DNA from 2 places in the Williamsia sp. D3 genome. Region 1 is predicted to be linked to the other one. Evidence: riboswitches for the same ligand, from Rfam matches in the RefSeq annotation. Region 1 holds a riboswitch; the other holds the start of a gene.
The links. Region 1 has a riboswitch for cyclic di-AMP ahead of W823_RS35570 (transglycosylase family protein). Riboswitches for the same ligand answer to the same signal wherever they lie in the genome.
Positions count from the first base shown of each region.

Region 1 (4,897 bases):
ATGCGGGCCACTCATGGCAGAATGACGCCCGTGGCTGAAAAGAAGAAGTACGTCGATAATGGTTGGCCCGAGGTTCCCGAGGGTGAGCACGCCGTCAGTGAGTTCGCCGCGCACGTCTCCGGCGCTCTGTCACCGTTCGGTGAGGTCACCTTCCCGCTCCCGGTCGACGACCTGCCTTACCTTCACCCGCGAACCACCGTCAATCGCTGATCGGTGAGCGCGCCGACCGACCGGCCCGGCCCAGGACGTCTCAGCCATCTCGACGAGGCGGGGGCGGCGCAGATGGTCGATGTCGGCGGCAAGGCGGTCACCACGCGTAAAGCGCTGGCCACCGGGGTTTTTCGCACCACGGCCGACGTGATCTCGCTGTTGTCGACGGGCGGGTTGCCCAAAGGGGATGCGCTGGCAACGGCCCGCATCGCCGGCATCATGGCCGCCAAGAAGACACCCGAGCTGATCCCGCTGTGCCATCAGGTCGCGCTCAGCACCGTGAGCGTCGATTTCGAGCTCGGCACCGACTTCATCGAGGTGCGCGCGACCGCGGTCACCACCGACCGCACCGGCGTCGAGATGGAAGCCCTCACTGCGGTGGCGGTGACCGGACTCACCCTGCACGACATGGTCAAGGCGGTAGATCCGCGCGCGCAGATGACCGACATCTGCCTCCAGGAGAAGACCGGCGGCAAGAAGGGTCACTGGACCCGGGACGGTGGGCACTGATGGCCGATCCCCGCACTCCTGATCCCCGCACTGCAGTGGTTGTCGTGGCGTCGACGCGCGCCGCCGGCGGTGTGTACGCCGACCGCTCGGGGCCGATCATCGTCGAATGGTTGCGCGACCGAGGGTTCGTGGTGAACGACCCGGTGGTGGTTCCCGACGGTGACCAGGTCGGCGCAGCACTTCGAACAGCAGTCGGAGATGAGACCGCTCTGGTCCTCACCACCGGTGGCACCGGTCTGAACCCGACCGATCAGACCCCCGAACAGACCGCCGCGGTCATCGAACGCGACATACCCGGTCTGGCCGACGCCATCCGCAACAGCGGGTTGCCCAAAGTTCCCACGGCCGTCCTGTCGCGGGGCACGGCCGGTGTCGCGGGCCGCACCCTCATCGTCAATCTGCCCGGTTCCACGGGCGGTGTCCGTGACGGCCTCGAAGTTCTCGCACCTGTGCTCACCCACGCCCTGGACCAGATCAACGGAGGCGACCACTGATGGCTGCCATCGTCGCCCGTGCCGTGGTCACCGAAGAGCCTCTGTCCACCTCCGACCATGAGGCTCTCGCGGCGGAGGCGGCAGGCGGAACAGCTGGGGCCATCGTGAGTTTTGTCGGCGCGGTACGCAATCACGACGGCGGCCGCGACGTCACCGCACTGAACTACAGCGCGCACCCGACGGCCGGCGAGGTCGTAGAGAAGGTCGTGGCAGAGATCGCAGCCGGGGCCGACGGCGTACGTGCGGTCGCTGTGACGCACCGGGTGGGTCCGTTGGCGATCGGTGATGCGGCGCTGGTGGTGGCCGTGGCGGCCGATCATCGTCAGGCAGCTTTCGCCACCTGCGCCCTGCTGGTCGACGAGGTCAAGGCCCAACTCCCGGTGTGGAAGCACCAGGTTTTCGCCGACGGCACCGACGAATGGGTTGGCTGCGCCTGACCAGAGTGCCCCACCCGCCCAGAATTGGTGGGTTCGGGCGGGGTCGACGTGGGCAAATGCTCGCCCGAACCCACCAACATCGGAACATGGAAAAGGGCCCCGCACGGACTCATGGTCGCGTGCGAGGCCCTTCGTCTGGGCTCCCCGAGGATCAGGGGAGGGGCAGGAAGTCCCGGTACTCGTTGTAGAACGCGATCGTTCCGGCGTCGAGGTCACCGGCCGCGTTGGCCTGATCGATCAGCGCGTGGACGGTGGGATCGTTGAACACGGACTTCAGGTCGTTGGCGATCTCGTCGGTCTGAGCCGAGAGGTCCGGAGCCTGGGGCGCAGCCGGGGCTGCGGGGATCTCGAGGCTCGGGGCCGCAGCGGGAGCGTTGCGCGGGGTGGCGCCACTCAGGCCGGTGCCGCAGGTCGGCCATGCGCCGGGTCCCTGGCTGGCGAGAACACGCTCGGCGACAGCGATCTGCTGCTCACGGGTTGCCTGGTCGGCGGAGGGGGCGAACTCGCCGCCGCCGTGGCCGGTCCAGGTGCTCGGGCTGAACTGCAGTCCACCCTGGTAGCCGTTGCCGGTGTTGATGGCCCAGTTGTTACCCGACTCGCACGAGGCGACCTGGTCCCACTCGGCGTCGGTGGCTGCACCGGCGTTGCCGCCGCCTGCGAAGGCGAGGGTGGCGCCGCCGCCGATGACGGCAGAGGTGAGGGCGAACTTGGCGATGGTGCGACCAGTGGTGGTCGGCTGACGATGACGTCCGGACATGAGTTGTACTTCCTCTCTCCACGCGCCTACGAAGTCAGCTGTCGGGTTCGAGCGAGAGGTTGCTCGGTCCGCTTGCGCGGGCTTCACCCCAAGGGCTCCGATTTCTCGGAACCCGGTGATCTCCAGGAGATGGTGGGTCCCCCGTCCTCGTCCCTGAAATGCGTTTGGAGTTTCTCGGTTCGCGGGACGAGGTTGGGCGCGGCGAGCCGGGAATATTCACTTGCGGTCTGGCCGATCAGGTCGACCGAGACAGACGGTACGGGTTAATCAGTGGTTACACATAACTTCTTCGACGGCCTTTTCGACGTGTCGTCGGGCCCGTTTTCGGCGGTTTCGGCATTACTGCTGCTCATCGGTATGACTGTCGTCCCGTGTCCGTACCGTAACCCAACCGTTATGTGAGGAACGTCACAGCATCATCCGAAGGAATGAGACGCCGATGTGGGTCGAATGACCCGCTGCTCCGCAGGGTGAGATGCGCTCAACCGCCCGCGAACGGCGGCAGGACGTCGACGGTGTCGCCACTCGAGAGCACCCGTGAGCGGTCCCGAACGGCGACGGACTCATGCAGATACGAGCATCTCTCGAGCACTTCAGCCAACTGTGGATTGCTTTGACCCAATTGGATTTCCAGATCCGCAAGAGTGGCTTTGTCAGTGAGTTCGACCACACTTTGCTCGACACCCGCGGCTGCTTGGGCGGCGGCAAAGAACCGGACGCAGATACGCATGGTCAGCCCCCGATCGCCGACATCGACCGTGCGGGCTGGAGGAAGCCTGGCTCGTTGACGCCATGGCCCGGGAGCTTGCCCCACGTGGACTGTCGCCACCGCAGTGCGATTTCCTGATCTGTAGCGTCAGTTGACTTCAGCAAACTGCGTAGGTCCGTCTCCGAGGTGGCGAACAGGCAATTGCGAAGCTGTCCGTCCGCGGTGAGCCGGGTCCGGTCGCAATCGCCGCAGAACGGGCGGGTCACTGAGGCGATGACCCCGACTCGGGCAGGCCTCCCGTCGAGCCCGGTATGACCCTCCACGATCCAGCGTTCCGCCGGGGCCGACCCACGCGCCACGTCGTCGGGCCGCAGGTCGAAGTCCTGCTGCAGGCGGGCGAGGATCTGGTCGGCGGTGATCATCGAGGTGCGTGACCAGTGGTGTTCGGCGTCCAGCGGCATCTGCTCGATGATCCGCAGTTGGTAGCCCTTGTCCAGGCACATCTTCAGGAGCGCAGCGGCGTCGTCGAGGCCGCCGGCGGTGTCGAGCACGGCATTGACCTTCACCGGGGTCAACCCCGCGTCGGCCGCGGCCTCGAGGCCCGCCAACACGTCGGGAAGGCGGTCGCGACGGGTGATGGCAGCGAACTTGGCGGCGTCGACGGTGTCCAGGGATACATTCACCCTGTCCAGGCCGGCAGCTGCCAATCGTTTCGCCTGCCGGGCCAGGCCCAGTCCATTGGTGGTCAGCGCGATCTCGGGTCGGGGGTCGAGGGCGGCAACCGCTTCGATGATCTCCGGGAGGTCCTTGCGCAGCAGTGGCTCGCCGCCGGTGAACCGGACGGCTCGTACTCCGAGTTCGCGCACGCCCACCGAGACCGCCCGCATGATCTCGGCAGCTGTCAGTACGTCGTCGCGATCGAGCCAGTCGAGGCCTTCGGCGGGCATGCAGTAGGTACAGCGCAGATTGCAGCGGTCGGTCACCGAGACGCGGAGGTCGCGAACAGCGCGCCCGAAGGTGTCCACCATGGGACCGCTGGTGGGCATGACGGCGTCTGTCCCGACGGGCGGGCGGACGGATAAGCCGGCTGGCATACCCAGAGCGATGGCGGTCACCTGTACAAGCCTACGGTGATCGCCCGATCGAGGTCGGATTCCCGGGGGAAACTGACTACGGTCGTTTTCTGATGGGCGCCGAAGTCGTGGTTGCTACGCCCGTCTTTCCAGCGCCCGGAACGCACTGGCGTGGAACACGAGCGGCTCCTGCGACGGGTCGGCGCGCAACGCCTCGACCTTGAGCAGGACCAGGCTGTGATCGCCGGCCGGTATCTCGTTGTAGATGGTGCACGAGAGCTGGGCCACCGCTCCGCCGATGAAGAGTGCCCCGTCGTCGGTCGTTTCCACCCGCAGCCCGGTGAATCGCGCATCGGCCCGGCCCGCGAGCTGCTTGCACTCGGCGTCCTGATCATGGGCGAACACCGACAGCCCGATGACGGGAGCGCTGCGCAACTTGGGCCACGTCGTCGATTCGTTCTGAACGCAGAGCGACACCAGTGGCGGGTTGAGCGACACCGTGGCGAACGAGCTGGCGGCCATGCCGATGGGGTCGCCGTCGCCCTGGTGGCATACGGCGACCACACCGGTCGGAAAGCAGCTGTAAGCAGCGCGGAGTGCCGTGCCGTCACTGGTGGGAGTCAATGCTCCGTCGATTGAGAGCGTCATGTCGTCAGTCACTGTAGTGGCGACCTCGAGCCGCGGCCCTGGTGCGCAGCGGCGTCCCG
Region 1 is NZ_AYTE01000006.1:17,078-21,974, reverse strand. It holds gene W823_RS35595 (helicase-associated domain-containing protein) at 1-15, opposite strand, end outside; gene W823_RS35590 (hypothetical protein) at 22-210, shown strand; gene moaC (cyclic pyranopterin monophosphate synthase MoaC) at 214-720, shown strand; gene W823_RS35580 (molybdenum cofactor biosynthesis protein B) at 720-1,214, shown strand; gene W823_RS35575 (molybdenum cofactor biosynthesis protein MoaE) at 1,214-1,651, shown strand; gene W823_RS35570 (transglycosylase family protein) at 1,803-2,408, opposite strand; cyclic di-AMP (ydaO/yuaA leader) riboswitch at 2,416-2,588, opposite strand; gene W823_RS35565 (MoaD/ThiS family protein) at 2,890-3,138, opposite strand; gene moaA (GTP 3',8-cyclase MoaA) at 3,141-4,232, opposite strand; gene W823_RS35555 (flavin reductase family protein) at 4,326-4,838, opposite strand; gene W823_RS35550 (hypothetical protein) at 4,847-4,897, opposite strand, start outside.

Region 2 (4,897 bases), on a different contig from region 1:
GGTCAGGGTGACCCCCAGCGACCGTGACTGTTCGTACGGATTCTGCGGACGCGCGGACTGAGTTGCAGCAGGTGGATCGGTGTCCGAGTCCGACGGCCTCACCAGCACTGTCGCGACGATGCCGACAACGGCCACCAGCACCACGGCGATCAGGACCCACAACCACTTCCGGCGCAGCGGATTCCGGCGCTCGGACGTGGCATCCGCTGCCGGTGCGGCGTCGAGGTCCTCGCGCTCTGGGGACTCGCGCTCGGAAGTCACTGGCGGTCCGGTGACTTCAGTATCGACGGGCCGAGTTGTACGGGCCGGCTCCGTCGATCGGAGCGACCTTGACCGGGACACCGAATGTCGAGGCGTGCACCACGTAGCCGTTACCGATGTACATGCCCACGTGGGTGGCGTCGGGGTAGTAGATGATCAGATCGCCGGGCCGCAGAGCATCTCGCTCCACCGGGGTGCCGCCCGCCAGTTGCGCCTGGCTGGACCGCGGCAGCATCTTCCCTGCTTGTTTGTACGCCCACACCATCAGCCCGGAACAATCGAATTGATCCGGCCCGGTGGCGCCCCACACGTAGGGATCGCCGATCCGGGTGAGCGCAGCACGAACAGCGATGACCTCGGGGGCCGTCCCGGCGGGCAACATCGAGGCGTCGAACTCGATCTTGGGCCCGGCCAGCGCAGCGAGCTGCTTGCCGGTCAACGACTCGTACATCGCCCTGATCTCGGTGGCCTTGAAGATTCGTTCACTCTGCTTGGCCTGCAGGTCTGCGCTGGTCTTCTCGGCGGCGGCGACTGCCTGCTCGGCCTTCGTCTTCGCGTCCTGCGCCACCTTTTGCGCTTCCAGCGCTTTGTCGTTGGCGATTTTGAACGTCTTCACGTCGGCAACGGTCTGACGCGAGATCATCTCGAGTCCGGACATCTGGTCGAGCAACGATTGCGGCGAGTCACTGACGAGGACGGCGTAGAGACGGTTGACCCGCGCGCCCCGGTAACTGGCGTTGACCAGTGCATCAACTGCGCCCTGCAGGCTCTCGGCCTGCTTCTCCTGCTCGGCAAGGGTGCGCTCGGCCGCCGACGCGGCCTCGTTCGCCGCCGTGACAGCGCCGCGCTGGTTGTTCAGTTCGATCGTGGTGTTGTGAATGGCCTCGGTGGCCTGCTCGGCCTCGCGGCCCAGCTGCGTGTATTCGGTGAGCATGTCATCCGGGCTCTGCGGTCCCGGCTCGGCCCCGGCCGGCGCACCTGCGCCCAGTGCAACCGCCAACGCCAACACCACAGCCGCGATCACGGTCTGCATGACGGCGGCATAACGCTTGCGCACCACGACGATGAAACTCCTCAACACTTCACGCGGGCCAACCCGAGCCCTTCTACCTCTGTGTGTACCGAACAGATCAGCTGCCCACTCGGTACGTCTTGTTCGACCGATCCCGCTGCACTGACCAACCCGGCCAGGCTACACAGGCCTTCCCCCCACCGAGCGCGGACGGCCAGACTGTCTGCAACCGGGTGTTCGGAAGCCATTGGGCGGGTGCCGCTCGAGTGCGGCCCCGCCCAATGGTCGTGTTCAGTTGTGCAGATCAGTAGCGACGGATGTCGACGATCGACTGGTCGTTGAGACCCATCCGACCGACGGGCACGCCCTCGGTCGAAGAGTGGACGACCTGGCCGCCACCGACGTAGATGCCTGCGTGGCCGCCACCGCTGTAGATCACGACATCGCCGGGCTGGATGTTCGCAGCGTCGACGTGAGTGCCACCGCCGAGCTGGCCGTAGCTGTCCCGGGGAATGGTCTGACCGGCCTGCTGGTGCGACCAGTAGACGAGACCCGAGCAGTCGAATGCGCTGGGGCCGGCTGCGCCGTAGACATACGGCGAACCGATCTTGCTCACTGCGGCATCAGCGGCGATCTGGCCTGCGGGCCGGACCGGCTGCGCTGCCTGCGGCAGGATGTTGGGGGATTTGAACTCATTGGGGATCTGGTTTTCGGCCAGGCCCGGGATCTCGAAGGTTCCGACACCGGGGACGGTGATCGGAGCAGCCATGGCCGGCGCTGCGGCCATTCCCATGGTGCCGAGAGTGATCGATCCGGCGATCAGTGCGCCCCGGGCGCTCTTGATGCCCCGGTTCGGCTGTTGCAAACGATGTTTCGCCACGAAGCGATGTCTCCTGTTTCTTCCCTATCCGCCTACCGGGTTAGCTGTCGGATTCGGGCCGGAAGATGGCCCTACCCGGTGAACCCAGAAGTCTGAAGACCTCAGGGTTCAATGGGATTCACCCCGGATGTGAACTCGCATTCGCATCAGTGGTTCCCCGGTTCACCAGGACGGTGATTGAGCGGCGACCCTACGATCCGCTCCGGTTGGAGTGGACGCTTTCGCAAGGTCTCAGAAAGGTTACGAAACCGTGATGGTCCGTGTCCACTAGGGGACCGACAGGAGACCGACCGGCGTGTCGGGTCATCCAGCTCGCAGATGACCGCCAGATCCGGGAACAAAAACCCTGTTACCTGCGTTGACTGCCACGTCCTGACCGTGACGGTCAGACTTGCCGATCATGCCCGCAGCATGGAACACCGCAATGGCGTCATCGATGCGCGCCTGGTGGTCAATAACGAATTCATCACAGCGAACTTCGTCGTTTGCGCTGTTGGGGACACCTACGGGACCCAGGAAAACGGTCATCATGCAGTCGTCGCAGGCGACCCGACGGCCTGGGCAGGTGTTGCAGTCTATGAGCATTGTGATCTCCGTCTCATTCGGTTTAGGGGGCCTTTTCTCAGGGTTCTCAGGGTTCTCCCTGACGTCCGGAGCCCTCTGATTCGACCCCGATGGCCGAACGCTAACTCCACGGTCTGACAAGCCATCTCGCACTGCGCCACCGCGGCGATGTCGGTGGATCGAACTAATGTTCGCGGTGTGAGTGTTGTTGGTGAGGCTGCTGGGACTCAGCTGTGTTTCGACGATCCCGTACTGGACCACCCCGACGACGTCCCGCTGCGGGAGACCACATTCGTGGTGGTGGACCTCGAGACCACCGGGGGCAGCCCGATGGGCGACCGGATCACCGAGATCGGCGCCGTGAAGGTCCGGGGCGGCGAGGTGCTGGGCGACTTCGCGACTCTCGTGGATCCACAGTGCGGCATCCCCCCACACATCGTTCGCCTCACCGGCATCACCGAAGCGATGGTCTACCAGGCCCCCACGATCGACCAGGTGCTCCCGGCCTTCCTCGAATTCGCCCGCGACTCGGTGATCGTGGCGCACAACGCCCGGTTCGACACCGGCTTCCTGCGCGCCGCTGCCACCGAGCTCGGCCACCCGTGGCCGTTCCGCCGGGTGCTGTGCACCGTGAAGCTGGCCCGTCGAGTTCTGACCAGAGACGAGGCACCGACTGTCAAACTCTCGGCTCTCGCCGACCTCTTCGCCGTCCAGACCCGCCCGACCCACCGAGCGCTCGACGACGCCCGCGCAACCGTCGAGGTGATGCACCGGCTCTTCGAACGGGTCGGCAATCTCGGCATCCACACCTTCGGCGACCTCCGCGACTTCCTGCCCGGGGTCTCCCGTGCCACGCGGAACAAGAGGGGCCTGGCAGACCACCTGCCGTCGGAACCCGGTGTCTATATGTTCCGGGGCCCCTCTGACGAGGTCTTGTACGTGGGCACCGCAACCGACCTGCGCAGGCGGGTCCGCAGCTATTTCACCGGTTCGGAGAACCGCACCCGGATACGCGAGATGGTCGAACTGGCGACGCGCGTCGACCACGTCCAGTGTGCCCACCGGATCGAGGCCGGGGTGCGCGAACTGCGCCTCCTCGGCGCCTACGCGCCGCCCTACAACCGCCGTTCGAAATTCCCGCATCTCGGCTGGTGGATATGCCTCACCGAGGAGGCGTTCCCGCGCTTGAAGATCAGCCGCAGCCCGACCGCGACCTCGTTCGGCCCCTTTCGTTCCCGCGCCATCGCCTATGACGTCGCAGACCTCATCGCCGACACATGCGGCCTGCGCACGTGCCGTACCGCACTACGGGCCACTGCACTTCATGTGTGCGAGGTGGGCCCGGGCGGGCGGCGCGTGGTCGGCGGCTGCCACGCGGCCACCACCGAACCACTTGCCGTCGAGGCATATCTCCCCCGAGCCCGAACCGTCGCCGAGCTGTTCAGTGGCCGAACCGACCTCCCTGTTCAGCTGGCTCTGGACAAACTCGAGTCGCTCGCCCGTGCCGAGCTCTTCGAGAACGCCGCGCGGTTGCGCGATCGCCTCGACCACCTCATCGCCCACCTGGAACGGTGTCAGAGGTTGGCTGCGCTGGCCCGCATCTCGGAAATGGTCGCCGCCGCACCCGATGGACGCGGCGGATGGGATCTGGCGGTGATCAGGCACGGCCGCCTCGCAAGCGCCGGGGTCGCCGCGCGGGGCGTTCCTCCGATGCCCGTGGTCGCCGCGCTCGCGGCCGGTGCGGAGACAGTGCTCCCCGAACCGGGACCGCTGTACGGCGCGCCCCACGAGGAAGTCGCGTTGGTGTACCGGTGGCTCACCGGACCAGGTGTGCGAATCGTCTGTGCCACCAGCGGGTTCAGCTTGCCGCGGCACGGTGGCGGCCGGCACGTCCACTGGCGCGACAAGGTGGGTACGGCGCGTCGCACCATCACACCCGAGGGCGACCTAGGCTGAGTCAATGATTACCGCCATCGTCTTGATCCAGACCGATGTCCATCAGATCCCGGAGACCGCCCAGGCTGTGGCCGACATCTCAGGCGTCACAGAGGTGTACTCGTGTGCCGGTGACGTCGACCTGATCGCGAAGATCCGAGTCCGGGACCACGCGGAGATCGCCGACGTCGTCACCGCCGCGATCAGTCGGCTGCCGGGTGTGAAGCACACCGCCACCCACATCG
Region 2 is NZ_AYTE01000001.1:26,298-31,194, forward strand. It holds gene W823_RS56145 (hypothetical protein) at 1-261, opposite strand, end outside; gene W823_RS31290 (C40 family peptidase) at 278-1,321, opposite strand; gene W823_RS31295 (C40 family peptidase) at 1,578-2,153, opposite strand; cyclic di-AMP (ydaO/yuaA leader) riboswitch at 2,168-2,347, opposite strand; gene W823_RS31300 (hypothetical protein) at 2,457-2,681, opposite strand; gene W823_RS31305 (DEDD exonuclease domain-containing protein) at 2,886-4,673, shown strand; gene W823_RS31310 (Lrp/AsnC family transcriptional regulator) at 4,678-4,897, shown strand, end outside.
Region 2: another riboswitch for cyclic di-AMP. It lies ahead of W823_RS31295 (C40 family peptidase); the one in region 1 lies ahead of W823_RS35570 (transglycosylase family protein).